4 regions of the Geodermatophilus sp. SYSU D00708 genome follow, and region 4 is predicted to be linked to each of the others. Evidence: riboswitches for the same ligand, from Rfam matches in the RefSeq annotation. Region 4 holds a riboswitch; each other region holds the start of a gene.
The links. Region 4 has a riboswitch for cyclic di-AMP ahead of ACI79D_RS05085 (transglycosylase family protein). Riboswitches for the same ligand answer to the same signal wherever they lie in the genome.
Positions count from the first base shown of each region.

Region 1: linked by a shared signal. The riboswitch ahead of ACI79D_RS01445 (C40 family peptidase) and the one ahead of ACI79D_RS05085 (transglycosylase family protein) in region 4 are both predicted to bind cyclic di-AMP.
Region 2: linked by a shared signal. The riboswitch ahead of ACI79D_RS19875 (peptidoglycan DD-metalloendopeptidase family protein) and the one ahead of ACI79D_RS05085 (transglycosylase family protein) in region 4 are both predicted to bind cyclic di-AMP.
Region 3: linked by a shared signal. The riboswitch ahead of ACI79D_RS05840 (aggregation-promoting factor C-terminal-like domain-containing protein) and the one ahead of ACI79D_RS05085 (transglycosylase family protein) in region 4 are both predicted to bind cyclic di-AMP.

Region 1 covers NZ_JBJGYS010000001.1:271,056-274,704, reverse strand. Annotated here, with positions in the region: gene ACI79D_RS01455 (phytoene desaturase family protein) at 1-979, opposite strand, end outside; gene ACI79D_RS01450 (hypothetical protein) at 1,010-1,189, opposite strand; cyclic di-AMP (ydaO/yuaA leader) riboswitch at 1,390-1,533, shown strand; gene ACI79D_RS01445 (C40 family peptidase) at 1,549-2,592, shown strand; gene ACI79D_RS01440 (YrdB family protein) at 2,733-3,113, shown strand; gene ACI79D_RS01435 (hypothetical protein) at 3,091-3,636, opposite strand.
Region 2 covers NZ_JBJGYS010000027.1:63,418-67,066, reverse strand. Annotated here, with positions in the region: gene ACI79D_RS19895 (hypothetical protein) at 1-255, shown strand, start outside; partial or broken gene ACI79D_RS19890 (ANTAR domain-containing protein) at 176-448, shown strand; tRNA gene ACI79D_RS19885 (tRNA-Ile) at 746-819, opposite strand; gene ACI79D_RS19880 (MFS transporter) at 810-2,009, opposite strand; cyclic di-AMP (ydaO/yuaA leader) riboswitch at 2,411-2,505, shown strand; gene ACI79D_RS19875 (peptidoglycan DD-metalloendopeptidase family protein) at 2,537-3,649, shown strand, end outside.
Region 3 covers NZ_JBJGYS010000004.1:182,452-186,100, reverse strand. Annotated here, with positions in the region: gene ACI79D_RS05855 (flavin-containing monooxygenase) at 1-412, opposite strand, end outside; gene ACI79D_RS05850 (class I SAM-dependent methyltransferase) at 440-1,075, opposite strand; gene ACI79D_RS05845 (hypothetical protein) at 1,072-1,281, opposite strand; gene ACI79D_RS05840 (aggregation-promoting factor C-terminal-like domain-containing protein) at 1,493-2,386, opposite strand; cyclic di-AMP (ydaO/yuaA leader) riboswitch at 2,620-2,783, opposite strand; gene ACI79D_RS05835 (LLM class flavin-dependent oxidoreductase) at 2,978-3,649, shown strand, end outside.
Region 4 covers NZ_JBJGYS010000004.1:10,855-14,503, reverse strand. Annotated here, with positions in the region: gene treY (malto-oligosyltrehalose synthase) at 1-1,477, shown strand, start outside; cyclic di-AMP (ydaO/yuaA leader) riboswitch at 1,796-1,938, shown strand; gene ACI79D_RS05085 (transglycosylase family protein) at 1,941-2,555, shown strand; gene ACI79D_RS05080 (hypothetical protein) at 2,576-3,649, opposite strand, start outside.

The sequences.
Region 1 (3,649 bases), on a different contig from region 4:
CCACCCCCGACCGCAGCCGGGGCAGCCGCGCCAGCACCATGTTCACCTTGAGCTGCGCGCCGTCCGGCGTGGTCCGCGGGGCGACGCCGAGCAGCCGGTCGAGGACGGCGGGTGCCGCGCCGGAGACCACCCGCGCGGCGTCGACCGCCCGCTCGGTGCCCTCGTCGTCGGTCCAGTGCACGGTCACGCCGTCCGGACCCGGGTCGAGCGCGGTGACCGTCGCCCGGGTCAGCAGCTCCGCTCCGGCCCCGCGGGCGGCGGCGGCCATCGCCCCGGTGACCGCGCCCATCCCGCCGACGGGCACCCGCCACCGGCCGGTGCCGTTGCCGACCAGGTGGTACAGGAAGCAGCGGCCGGCCAGGCCGTCGGCGGCGTGCACGTCGGCGAAGGTGCCGATCAGCCCGTCGGTCAGCGCCACCCCGCGGACGACGTCGTGGGAGAGCTCGTCGGCGACCACGTCGGCGAGCGGCCGCTCGGCGAGGTCGTGCCACAGCTGCGGGTCGCGCAGCCGTCCGGCCAGCTGGTCGGGGGAGAGCAAGGGCTCGGTCAGCGTGGGGGCGAGGTCCTCGGCGAGGTCGGCCAGCCGGCCGTAGAAGCGCCGCCAGCCGGCCAGCTCGGCGTCGGACCCGGTGAGGTCCCGGAAGGAGGCGGCGGTGGCGGGCCCCTCGTCCCGCTCGACCAGCAGACCGGTGTGCCCGGGGACGGCGGTGTAGGAGGCCACCGCGCGGTCGGCCAGGGTCACCTCCAGCCCCAGGTCGGCGACGATCCGGTCGGGCAGCAGGCTGACCAGGTACGAGTACGCCGACAGCCGGACGTCGACGCCCGGGAAGACCTGCCGGCTGACCGCGGCGCCGCCGACCTGCTCCAGCCGCTCGAGGACCAGCACCGACCAGCCGGCACGGGCCAGGTAGGCGGCGGCCACCAGGCCGTTGTGGCCGGCCCCGACGACGACGGCGTCGTACCTGCTGCGTGCGCTCACCCGGCGGACCGTAGCGGGTCCGGCGGGTGCTCAGCCGCCCTGCGTGGGAGCGTTCTCGCTCTCCGAGCAGTCCGCCCGGTTGCTGCCGGCCTCGGCGGCGCCGCAGTCGGTGGTGCCGCGGTCGACGTCGGTGTTGGAGTTGTTGCTGCTGCTGCACCCGGCGAGCGCCCCGGCGATGGCGAGCACGACCAGAGGTCGCTTGAGATCCATGGAGGGCACATACCCGCCATCCCGGCGGCGACCCCACGTGTCCCTTCCGCCACACCCGCCCCGGGGTCCTGCGCGGTTGAGTCGAGAGTCCACGAAATCACAAGCCGGTAATTGTCACGGCAGGGTCACGGCGCTTACGGTGTGTGCGTCCGCCGGGGCGCTCCGTCACCGCAATGGGTGACACCCCGCGGTCGCCGCCGAGCCGGTTCCCTCCTCCCCGGGGGAGCCGGGCCGGGGACCCACCGCAGCACTGGGGTGAAGCACGCACGGCCTCGGCCGGGCGCGCCGGGCGCCTTCCCGCCCGAACCCGTCAGCTAACTCGGTAGGCGGCTCGTGGAAGAACGGAGAGCCGCCACACCATGGCGTCCGCTCGCGCCGCCCGGCGCGCTGCCCTCGTCCTCGCCGCTGCCGTCGGCGTGGCCTTCGTCCCGACCTCGGCCGGTGCCGAGGAACCGGCCACCGCCCAGGAGGCCGCGGCCCTGGTCGCCGCCCGCGGGCACGACCTCGAGGTCGTCACCGAGCAGTTCAACGAGGCCCGGGAGGCGCTCGCCGCCCAGCAGGCCGCCGCGCAGGCCGCGGCGGCGAAGGTCACCGACGCGCAGGCGGTGGTCGCCGCCGCGCAGCAGCAGGTGACCGGCATCGCGCGCAGCGCCTTCACCGGCGAGAGCATGGGGTCGCTGCAGGCGCTGATGACCAGCGGCTCGGCCGATGAGTTCGTCAACCGGGTGACCCTGCTGCAGGCCGTCGCCGGCCACCAGGGCGAGGTGCTCGGCCAGGCGGTCGCGGCCGGCGAGGCCGCCACCGCGGCCCAGGCCGAGGCCGACCGGGTCGCCGCCGAGGCGCAGCAGTCCTATGACGCGGTCGCCGAGCAGCAGGCCGACCTGCAGGCCCAGATCGCCGAGTACCAGGCCGACTACGCGCGGCTGACCGCCGACGAGCGCCGCGCCGCCCTGGCCGCCGCGGCCACCGCGCACGGCGGCGAGGAGCGGGCCAGCCGCGGCGAGCGTCCGGCGTCGACCGGCGGCTCGGCGCCCGTCGTCGCGGCCAGCGGCTCGATCCAGGCGGTCATCGACACGGCCATGGCGCAGCGCGGCAAGCCCTACGTCTGGGCGGCGTCCGGCCCGGGCTCCTACGACTGCTCCGGCCTGGTGCAGTACGCCTTCCGTGCGGCCGGGATCAGCCTGCCGCACTCCAGCCGCATGCAGTCGCAGATGGGCCAGCAGGTCTCCCGCGCCGAGGCGCGCCCCGGTGACCTGGTCGCCTTCTACAGCCCGGTGAGCCACATCGGCATCTACATCGGCAACGGCCAGATGGTGCACGCGCCGACCTCCGGCGACGTCGTCAAGGTCGCCAGCGTCGACGTCATGGGCGCCACCCCGCAGTTCAACCGCATCGCCGGCTGAACCGACGCGCCAGCCCGCCGGAGCCCCCGGACGCCACGTGCGTCCGGGGGCTCCGTCGTGTCCGGGGACTTGACGGTCCGAGTGGTCAGTGCGAACACTGCTCTCGAAAGAGATCGCCGTTCACGACAGGGAGGGCCGACATGGCGCAGGCGTGGCAGTGGACCTGGGCGGGCGTCGCGTTCGCCACCGAGCTCGGCGCGCTGGCCGCCCTGGGCCTGTGGGGGTGGAGCGTCGGCGCGACGACCGCGACGCGATGGCTCCTGGCCCTCGGCGTCCCCCTGACCGCGGCGGTGCTGTGGGGACTGTTCGCCGCGCCGCAGGCCGTGGTGCAGGTCGCGGCGCTCGCCGTCCTGACGAAGGTGGTGGTCTTCGGGGCCGCCGGCGCGGCCCTGCTCGCGGTCGGGTCGCCGCGCGCGGCCGCCGTCCTCGTCGTCGCCGCGGTGCTGGGCAGCGTGCTGTCCGGGCCGCTGACCGCGCAGCCGGCACCCCAGGCCGCGGTCAGCGCGCCGCCGGCCGGCTGACCTCCTGCAGCAGCCCCCAGACGAACCGCGCCCGGATCCCGCCGGGCAGGTGCACCTCCCAGCGGGTGACCACGCCGGGGTCCACGCTCCGCGCGCCCGGCAGCCCGACGACGTCGTCCAGGACGTGCTCCCACACCCGCAGCCGGCCGGCCGTGGCGTGGGGCACCGGCGAGCCCGGCGCGCGCACCAGGTGCTCCTGGAGCACGGAGCCGCCAGGGGCGGAGAGCACCTCCCAGTACAGATGCGGCCACAGCGGCAGCGGCCAGCGGCGGACCTGCAGGTCCAGGTCGCCGAAGCGGCGGTCCTCGAGTTCCTCGGGCGGCCCGAGGACGGCGGAGCGCAGCGCCAGCCCGCGCGGCGCCCGCGGCGAGTGCTGCAGCGCCTTCCACCGGGTGTGCGCGGCGTGCGCCTCCGCCCGGGTGGCGCCGACGCGGGGCAGCGCCTCGGCGACCAGGTCGGGGCGCAGGTCGGCCATGCGGCGCAGCAGCACGAGGCAGAACTCCCGCCGCGCCAGCCCTCGCACGGTTCCCGACCCT
Region 2 (3,649 bases), on a different contig from region 4:
GAGGCCGAGGAACAGCGGGCCGTCGACGCCGAGGTCGACACGACCTACCGAGGATGGGCCGAGGACGACCGGGCGCGGGCTGCGACCGACCGTGCGGCCGACGCCGACGACCGCCTCGCGGCGGAGCAAGATCGGCTGGCAGCGGCTCGGGACCGAGAGGCCGCCCGCACCGACCGTGAGCAGGACATCCGTGACCGGGCCGAGACGGAGACCGACCGCGGCAGGTCTCGTGCTGCCGAACGCAGGGATCCCTGAGCCGGTGAGCCGCTCGGACACCCTGCCCGGCTCGCCGGGAGGGCGCTCCAGGCGCAGGGGGAGAGGGGCCCCGCCGTCCCGGGCCGGTCGCTCTGTCGATGGGCCTCCTGGGGGTCTACCGGCCCAGCAGAGCAACCGGCGCATCGGCATGGCCATCGGCATCCTGATGGCTCGGCACGGGCTGACCGAGCAGCAGGCGTTCGACGCCTGCGCCCCGCCAGCAGCCACCGGAACACCCGGCTGCGCGAGGTCCCGCAGGAGGTCGTCTACACCGGCGTCCTGGAGATCGACACGGGGCCTCCCGGACCGCAGCCTCTCGCTCAGGGCCGCCGCCTGGGACGGTCCTCGACGTCTGCTCCGGCCGCTTCCGCGAGATCCTCGACGCCCTCGCCCGACGCGTGGACGCCGCCCACGACCACGCCTCGGAGTGCCCTGTGGGTGGGCGACCTGTGCACCGCGGTGCCGATGCCTCGACCAGCGCACACACCGGTGGGGCGGGTGGGGCTCGAACCCACGACCCAGGGATTATGAGTCCCATGCTCTGACCGGCTGAGCTACCGCCCCGGAGCCTCCAGCCTGCCAGACGCCGTCCCGGGCGTGCCGCCGTGGCCGCCCTCCCCGCGGTAGCTGAGGACGGCGGCGCCGGCCGCCCCGAGGACGAGCGCGGCGAGCACCCAGAACGCGGCCGGGTAGCCGCCCAGGACCTCGGCCAGCGCCGTCCCCGCCCACGGCGCCACCGCGGTGGCGAGGGTGACCGGCGCGGCCAGGTACCCGCCGACCGTGCCGTAGCGGGCCGCGCCCCAGCGCTCGGCGACGACGGTGGCCTGCAGGAGCGTTCCCGCGCCGCGCGCGGCCCCGGCGAGCACGGAGGCCGTGACCAGCAGGGCCGCGGGTCCGGGCAGCCCGGCGAGCAGGGCGATCGTCCCGGCCGAGGCCAGCACGATGACCACGGCGCGGCCGGCCGGGGAGGTCCGGCGGGCCAGCGGCGCGTACCCGAGCCGCCCGAGGAGCTGTCCGGCTCCCAGCAGGCCGAGGGTGGTGGCCGCCAGGGTGCTGGAGAACCCGCGGCCGGTCAGGAGCGGGATGAGGGTGAGGCTGGCCGCGTAGAGGCCGAACGCGGTGAGCGTCAGCGCCGCGGCCAGTAGCAGGAACCCCGCCGTCCGGACCTCGGGCGGGACCCCGCGGTGACCCTCCAGGGTCCCCGACCGCGGTCGGGCCCACGCCGCGGGCAGGACGACGGCGTGCAGCGGGACGGTGACGACGGCCAGCACCGCGGCCAGGACCAGGTAGGTCTGCCGCCAGGAGAGGCCGGCGAGCAGCGCGTCGGTCAGCGGCGCGAACACCGTGCTGGACAGCCCGGCCGCCAGGGTCAGGGCGGTCAGCGCCCGCACCCGGTCCTCCCCGTACCAGCGGGCCAGCGCGGTGAACGCGGCTTGGTAGAACACCGCGGCCATCGCCACGCCGGCGACCAGCCACGCCGCCAGGAACCAGCCGTAGCTCGGCGCCAGGGCGATGCCGACCGTCGCGGGCACCGCGAGCAGCGAGCCGGCCGTCATCACCCGGCGGGGGCCGTGCCGGTCGAGCCAGTGGCCCACCGGGATCCCGGCCAGCGCGGAGACCACCAGCCCCACCGAGAACGCCGCCGACGCCGTCGGGGCCGACCAGCCGGTGTCGGCGGTGATGTCCCGCAGGGCGACGGGGAAGGCGTAGTAGAGGACGCCCCAGCTGGTGATCTCGGTGATGCACAGGGCCACCAGGCCGCGCTGCCGGGCCCGGCGTGTCGGCGGCGTGTCGGGAGAACGTGTGCGGGATCTCATGCCGACGGTCTGCCGCGTCCCCGCGCGCGGGCGCGGCGCGCGATCGCGGTCGGGGGCACGCACAACGTCTACCGGAGTCGGTGCAGGTGGGCGACGGGGTGCCCGCCCCGGCCGGCCGGTAGCGTCCGGGCTCACCGGAGCGGGGTCGTCCGGGTGCGCGTGGTAGCCGAGGGTCACCCCTTCGGGCAAGGAGGCGCGCCGGGGGCGTTACCCGATCGTGACCACCCGTCACATCCGTAGTAGCTTTCCCGACGGCCTCGCCGGGCTCAGCTCCTCGGGAACCGAGGGCCTCGGCCAGGCCCCGCCGAACCGCCGCAGGCCCCTCGGGGTCGAGGCGGACCGGGGACCCACCGTTCCACTGGGGTGAGTCCTGCCTGCGCTGCGCGCGGGCGGGTAGGGCGCCGTCCGGCCCGAACCCGTCAGCTAACCCGGTAGGCGGCCGCGAGGATGGGAGAACCGCCGCCTTGGCGACCCTGCACCACCGCACCAGCCTGCTCGACCGCGCCACCGCCCCCCGCCGAGGCCGCCGGGCCCTGCTCGTCGCCGCCGCCGCAGCGGGCCTGCTGGCCGGCACCCCGGCCGCGCTCGCCGCTCCCGTCACCCCCGCCTCCTCCGAGCAGGAGGAGCTGACCGCACAGGTGGCCCGCATCGGGGAGCAGGTGAAGGCCGCCGAGGAGCAGCTGCAGCGGATGACCGTGGAGGCCGAGGCCGCCGCGGACGCCGCGCTGGTCGCGCGCGCCCAGCTCACCCAGGCGCAGGCCGAGGCCGAGCGGACCGCCGCCGAGCTCGCCGACGCGCAGGCCGACGTCGTCGGCGCCGAGCAGGCCATCGCCGACCTGGGGCGCCGGGCCTACATGGGCGGCGACACCCGGTACGGCGACATGGAGCTGCTGCTCGACGCGCAGGACCCGACCGAGCTGCTGCAGCAGGCCGCCACGATGGAGGTCATCGGCGACCACCGCGCCGCGCAGCTCCAGGAGTTCCTGACCGTCCAGCAGCGCGTCGCCGAGGCCGACCGCGCCGCGGACGAGGCCGTCACCCGGCTCGACGGGGCCGCCCGGGCCGCCGACGAGGCGCAGGCCGCCGCCGACGCCCACCTGGCCGCTGCCCAGGCGGAGTTCGACGCCCGCGCCGCGGAGAAGGCCTCCCTGGAGGAGCAGCTGCGGCAGGCGGGGGAGCGGTTGCTCGCCGCCCAGGGTGCCGCGGACCCGGGCGCGGCCTGGAACCAGCGCCAGACGCAGGCGCAGGCGGTGTCCGCCGCGCAGAGCGCCACCGCCATGCCCACCGCCGGCCGGGTCACCTCCTGCTACGGCGCACGCTGGGGCACCCAGCACCAGGGCATCGACATCGCCGCGCCCATCGGCACCCCGATCCACGTGCCCGAGGACGGCGTCGTGCTCCAGGCCGGCCCGGCCAGCGGGTTCGGGCAGGCGGTGTACGTGCAGCACGCGGACGGCCAGATCACCCTCTACGGCCACGTGAACCGCTTCTTCGTCAGCGCCGGCCAGGTGGTGACCGCCGGCCAGCAGATCGCCGAGGTCGGCAACAAGGGCCAGTCCACCGGCCCGCACCTGCAC
Region 3 (3,649 bases), 170 kb from region 4:
AGGTCAGCCGCACCGGCTCCCCGGTGCCGGTGCGCTCGGCGGTGACCGTCCAGCGGGCCTCGTCGGTCGACCACTCGGCGGAGACCACCCGGGTGCCGAACCGGATGTGCCGGTCTACCCCGTGCTCGCGGGCGGTCTCCTGGACGTAGGCGCGGATCGACGGGCCGTCGGCGATCGCCCGCGCCGAGGTCCAGGGCTTGAACGAGTAGCCGAGGGTGAACATGTCGGAGTCCGACCGGACGCCGGGGTAGCGGAACAGGTCCCACGTCCCGCCGACGCCCTCCCGCGCCTCGAGGACGGCGTAGCTGCGGTCGGCGCACTCGCGCTGCAGGTGGCACGCGGCGCCGATGCCGGAGAGGCCCGCCCCCACGATCAGGACGTCGACGTGCTCGGCGGCGGTCTCGGCGGTCACGCGGGCGACCCTATCCGCGACGCGGGGTCACGGCAGGCGCCAGACCGTCGTCCGCCGCAGACCGGGGCCCTCCGTCTCGGGGATCTCGTACACCGCCTCGGCGACCAGCCGGTCGTGCGGCAGGTACGGCCGGCCCGGGTCGCCCACGTGGACCTCGACCCCGCGGGCGCGGGCGCGGTCGAGGAAGGGCAGCACCCGCTCGGTCATACCGCGGTCGTAGCAGACGTCCCCGGCCAGGACGACGTCGATGCCGCGGAGGTCGCGGCCGAGCACGTCGCCGGTCACGCTGACCCCCGGGACGCCGTTGAGCCCGGCGTTGACGCCGATCGCCGTCCGGCTGAACGGGTCGACGTCGCTGGCCAGCACCGAGCGGGCGCCGGCCAGCCGGGCGGCGATGGCGACCAGCCCGCTGCCCGAGCCCAGGTCGAGCACCGCACGCCCGGCCACCACTGCCGGCCGGTCGAGCACGAACCGTGCCAGGGCCTGCCCGCCCGGCCAGGCCGCGGCCCAGAACGGCGGGGCCTCACCGGCGCCGCCGTCGGCCTCCATCGCCTCCCACAGGGCGACGACGTCGTCGGCCACGTGCAGCCGGACCTCCGGGACGCAGGTCGGTCGCCGGACCTGGGTGTGGGCGCGGACGAACCGGGACGGGACGAGTCTCACGCCTGGGAGTCCACCACCCGCGTCGCGTCCGGCGATCGCGGCTCCCGGCGGGGCAGGTGGTCGCGGCACCACCGCTCGCAGTCGGCCAGCAGGTTGCCGGTCGAGATCGGCCGGTCCCACGCGGCCGGCAGCTCACGAGGCGCCCGCCCGGGTGGCCGGGCGGCGTCCCCGGGCCCGGGAGCCTGCTCGACGGAACGCCGGCCCACGCTGCGTCTCCCTGGTGTCGGCGTCGGTGGACCCACCGACGGTGTCTCGCTCGCGACCGTCCCGTCGCCGACGGGAGCCGGACACCAGGGTGCCCCAGCCCCCGGACGCCGAGAGCCGCACCCCTCCCCCTGGGAGGCGTGCGGCTCTCGGTGCGCGTCGCGGACGACGCTCCTGCTGTTGCCCGTCCCGGACCCGGGACGGGGTGCCGGCTCAGTACCAGCCGGTGGACTGCGAGTGCGCCCAGGCGCCGCACGGCGAGCCGTAGCGCTTGTCGATGTAGATCAGCCCGGCGTCGATCTGGCGGTAGCCGTCGGAGGTCTTGGCGATCCCGGTGCCGGCCCAGGTCGAGTCGAGGAACTGCGGGATGCCGTAGGCGGTGCTGGAGGGGTTCTGCGCGTTGGGGTTCCAGCCGCTCTCCTTGCCCCACAGCTTCTCGAGGCAGGAGAACTGGTCGGCGCTGCCGACCTTGCTCATCGCGTAGTCCTTGAACGACCCGCCGCCGGCCGGGGCGGCCGCGGCGCGGGCGGGGGCGGGGGCGGCGGCCTGTGCGGCCTGCGCGGCCTGCTCAGCCGCCTGGCGCTCGGCGGCCTCGCGGGCGGCCTGCTCGGCCGCAGCCTTCTCGGCGGCGGCCTTCTCGGCGGCGGCCTTCTCGGCGGCCTGGCGGTCGAGCTCGGCCTGGTCCGCCGCGGCCTGCGCCTGGGCGGCGCTCGCCTGGGCGGCCTCGCGCTCGCTGCGCGACGCGGTGAGCTCCTCGAGCGGGGCGAGGTCGTCCGACGGCGCCGCGGCGGAGGAGCCGGTGAGGCCCAGCTGCTCGGCGACGCTCGTGGACGCGCTCACCGTCGCGGCGTCGGCCTCGGCGGCCGGCTGACCGGTGGTCAGCACGCTGACCGCGACGGCACCGGCAGCGGCGGTGGCCAGCAGGATCGCCGGACGGCGACCCCGGGTCGGCAGCCGCAGCCGGCGGCGGGCGGTGGGCTCGGTGGCGAGCTCGGCGGGGAGTTCGGCGGTGGCGGGCTCGGCGGCGGCGAGCTCCAGGGTGGCCGGCTCGGTGCGGACGGTGTCGGCGTCGGCCGGGCGGAGGTCGTGCGACGTGCGGCGGGACATCGGGTGTGGTGCTCCGGGGGCGTGAGGGCGCGCGCGGGACCGGTCCTCGCCTGAGCGAGGACAGCCCGGTGCTGTGGTCGGTGGGGGTGCCGGGCGCGGTCAGCGAGGGACGCGCGGGCGCCGGCGGTCGCGGGCTGGCGGGGTCAGCGGGCCGAGGAGGAAGCGCGAGGGGCGCGCGGCCGGGTGACCCTGCGGGCCTCGAGGGCCCGTGGGTGAGGCAAGCGAGTGCTCTCCGTTCCTTCCGTGGCCGCCTACCGAGTTAGCTGACGGGTTCGGGCGGGAAGGTGCCCTACCTGTCCTCCGAGCGAGGCTCGGCGGGCAGGACTCACCCCAGTACTGCGGTGGGTCCCCGGCTCGCGCCCGCAGCGGTGCGGACACGACTCGGCGGCGTCCAGCCAGGCTCCCGGGATGGGAGACTCGACCGACCGGACGTCAGCCACCGTAGGGGCCGTTACCGTCCCGTGACAATCCCAGCGGTCACATCCGTTGCGTGAGGTACCTCGCGCGCGGGTGTTGCCCGCGGCGGAATAGCCAGGCCGTGGCACTGTTGCACCCAGCAGTAGTTGCGCTCTCAATCACCTGGAGCACGAGATGCAGTTCGGGATCTTCTCGGTCAGCGACATCACGACCGACCCCACGACCGGGCGCACGCCCACCGAGGGTGAGCGGATCAAGGCGGTCCTCCGGATCGCGCAGAAGGCCGAGGAGGTCGGGCTCGACGTGTTCGCCCTCGGCGAGCACCACAACCCGCCGTTCTTCTCGTCCTCCCCCACCACGACGCTGGCGCACGTCGCCGCGCGGACGAGCACCCTGCAGCTGTCGACGGCGACCACGCTGATCACCACCAACGACCCGGTGAAGATCGCCGAGGACTACGCGATGCTGCAGCACCTCGCCGACGGCCGCGTCGACCTCATGATGGGCCGCGGCAACACCGGCCCGGTCTACCCGTGGTTCGGGCAGGACATCCGCAACGGCATCCCGCTGGCGGTGGAGAACTACGCGCTGCTGCGCCGGCTGTGGGACGAGGACGTCGTCGACTGGTCCGGTCAGTTCCGCACCCCGCTGCAGGGCTTCACCTCCACCCCGCGGCCGCTGGACGGCGTCCCGCCGTTCGTCTGGCACGGCTCGATCCGCTCCCCGCAGATCGCCGAGCAGGCCGCTTACTACGGCGACGGCTTCTTCCACAACCACATCTTCTGGCCGAAGGAGCACACCCAGCGGATGGTCGAGTTCTACCGCCGCCGCTTCGAGCACCACGGC
Region 4 (3,649 bases):
GACGACGGGCTACGACGCGCTCGCCGAGGTCGACGACGTGCTGGTGGACCCGGCCGGCGAGGCGGCGCTCACCGCGCTGGACACCGAGCTGTCCGGCCGGGCGGTCGACTACGGCGAGCTGGTGCACGGCTGCAAGCGCGAGGTCACCGACGGGATGCTCGGCTCGGAGGTGGCCCGCCTGGTGCGGGTGATCGGCGAGCTGCCCGGCATCTCGCGGGAGCAGCAGACCGAGGCCCTCGCCGAGCTGCTGGCGAGCTTCCCGGTCTACCGCACCTACCTGCCCGACGGCCGGGAGCACCTGGCCGCGACGGTGACCGCGGTCCGGGAGCGCCGTCCCGACCTGGCCGGTGCGGTCGACGCGCTGTACCCGGTGCTGGCGCAGGCCGGCACCGAGGCGGCCACCCGCTTCGAGCAGACCAGCGGCCCGGTCATGGCCAAGGGCGTGGAGGACAGCGCCTACTACCGCTGGGCCCGATTCGTCGCGCTCAACGAGGTGGGCGGCGACCCGGCCCGCTTCGGCAGCACGGTCGCGGAGTTCCACGAGGCGCAGCGGCGGCGGCTGGAGCGCAAGCCGGCGTCGATGACGACCCTGTCGACGCACGACACCAAGCGCAGCGAGGACGTGCGGGCGCGGCTGGCGGTGCTCGCCGAGCTGCCCACCGAGTGGGCGCGGCTGGTGCGCCGGCTGCTCGACCTGCACCCGCTCGCCGACCGGCCGATGGCGCACCTGGTGTGGCAGAACCTGGTCGGCGCGTGGCCGCTGTCCAGGGAGCGGGCGCACGCCTACGCGGAGAAGGCGGCGCGCGAGGCCGGGACGTCGACGACCTGGACCGATCCGGACGAGGAGTTCGAGGCGCAGCTGCACGCGCTGGTCGACGCCGCGTACGACGACCGGGCGACGCAGGCCGAGATCGAGGAGGTGGTCGCCCGCATCGCGCCGCTCGGCCGGTCGAACTCGCTGTCGCAGAAGCTCCTGCAGCTGACCATGCCCGGCGTCCCGGACGTCTACCAGGGCACCGAGCTGTGGGACCTCTCCCTGGTCGACCCGGACAACCGCCGTCCGGTCGACTACGACCTGCGCCGCCGGCTGCTGGCCCGGCTCGACGAGGGCTGGGTGCCGCCGGTGGACGACGAGGGCGCGGCGAAGCTGCTCGTGGTCTCCCGGACGCTGCGCGCCCGCCGCGAGCACCCGGAGTGGTTCGCCGGGTACGAGCCGGTCGAGGCCACCGGGTCCGCCGCCGGGCACGTCGTCGCCTTCGACCGGGGGTCCGGGGAGCAGGACGGCGTGGTGACCGTCGCGACCCGGCTCCCCGCCGGCCTGGCCGCGGCCGGCGGCTGGGGCGACACCGCGCTGCAGCTGCCGAACGGCGCCTGGCGGGACCTGCTCACCGGCGGCCGGCACGTCTCGGACGCGGCCGGGCTGCCCGTCGGCGCGGCGCTGGAGCGGCTGCCGGTCGCGCTCCTCGTCCGAGACTGACGAAGGACCCCTCTGCCCCCCGCCACTCGCAAGCTCGGGGCGGGACCCTGCAGAGGGGCCATGGAGGGTGGCCGCTCCGGCGCGTCACCAGGCTCGTGGCGGGACCCTGCAGAGGGGCCTTCAACGACGTCACCGGACTCACGACGGAGAGTCGTCGGCCGGGGGCGGTGCGCCGCCCCCGGCCCGGCCTGTCGCGCCACGCCGGGGCGGCACGCCGGTGCCCGCGCGCGGACCGGGACGTCCGCTCCTAGCGTCCCGCGGGTGCTCCGGCTGTCCGGCCGGGCACGGCGCCGTCCCGCCCAACCCCGTCCGACGGCGTCCGACTCTGCACCAACCGTGGACGGGGGTGGGGGACCCACCTACGGCGCTGCACGCGCCTGGGGGTGAAGCCGCGTTCCGCGGCCGGGCACCGATCGCCCGAACCCGACAGCTAACCCCGCCGGCGGTCGATCGGAGGACCTCCATGCCTCAGCACGACCGATCCCGCACGCCCTCTCGCGCCCTGCGCCGCGGCGCCGTCGTCCTCGCCGGCGCGGCCGCCGTCTCCGCCCTCGCCCTCCCCGGATCCGCCTCGGCCGCGGAGCACAACTGGGACGGCGTCGCGCAGTGCGAGTCCAGCGGGAACTGGCACATCAACACCGGCAACGGCTACTACGGCGGGCTGCAGTTCAGCGCGAGCACCTGGGCCGCCTACGGGGGCCGGGAGTTCGCGTCCAACGCCCACCTGGCCAGCAAGGCGCAGCAGATCGTGGTCGCCGAGCGCACCCTCGACGGGCAGGGCATCGGCGCCTGGCCGAACTGCGGCCGGTACCTGACCGGCGGCTCGTCGGCGCAGGCGGCCGCGCCGGCGCAGGCGGCCGCGCCGGCGCAGGCGGCCGCGCCGGCGCAGGCGGCGGCACCGGAGCGGGCGTCGCGTGCCGACCGGGCGGCGTCCGGGAGCTACGTCGTCCGGGCCGGGGACACGCTCGGCACCATCGCCGCCCAGCACGGCATGGGCTGGCGCGAGCTGTACGCGCAGAACCGCGATCGGGTGGCCGACCCCGACCTGATCCGCGTGGGCCAGTCGCTGGTCGTCTGAGCCCGCCGTCCGCGCGCAGGTCACGGGGGGCCGGGCCGGCCCCCCGTGACCTGGCCGGCGCCGCGCACCGGCAGCGGAGGTCGAGCCGCGGCCACGCCCCGGGCGACGCCGACCGCCAGCGGCCAGTCCGGGTCGGCCCAGTAGCGGCTGTGTGCGTACAGCGGCGGCTCCGGCGCGGACTGGTTGGTCGGGTCCGAGGCCACCGGGTCGAGCAGGCGCCACTCGCCGCCGCAGACCCGGCGCAGGGTGCGGGGATCGCGCCAGTCGTCCTCCGGCCCCTCGTCCCAGAGCCGACGTGACCGCAGCGGTCCGGGCTCCGGCGTCCGCTCCCAGCTCCGGACCGGCCCGGCGACCGGGTCGGTCTCGCGGAACAGGCTCACCCACCGCTCCCCCCAGGTGTCGCTCAGCCAGCGGAGCACGTCCGGGCCGACGTGCGCGGGGAACGCGCGGCAGAACTGCATGCGCAACTGGGAGCCGAAGGTCACCAAGCCGACCCTCGGGTAGAGCTCCGGAGCGATCGAGCGCAGCGCGGCCAGGCCGATCAGGCTCCCCTGGCTGTGCGCGGCCACGACCACCTGCTCGGCGTCCCCCTCCTCGGAGAGCAGCCACTCGATGCGGTCGACCAGCGCCGGGACCGCCACCTGGGAGTACGCCGCGGGCACGAACGGGTGCGCTGCCCGGGGCCAGAACGCGATCACGTCCCAGACGACGTTGACCCTGCGCCGCCACTGCGCGCCCTCCGGCGCGGACCCGAACGCGCGGGACCCCAGGACGGCGACCGCGACGGCGAACAGGAACAGGACGCCGGAGCCGAGGCCGACCAGCCCCCGCGCCCAGGGCCCGTCAGCGGTGACCGCGCTGGCCCAGCCCCACGGTGGAGGCAGGTCCCCGGGAGCGCACGCGGCACGGTCGCACCCGCCCCGCACCTGCTCGGCGACGGCGGCGAGCGACAGGGCCCACGCGACGACGGCCGCGACGACGAACGCCGGCGCGAGGGCGTTCTTCACCCGGGCGGCGGACACCGCGCGTGCCACCCGCTCGAGCCCGGCGTCCGACAGGCGCGGGCGGTCGGCGCCGTCGGGGGTGTACATGGC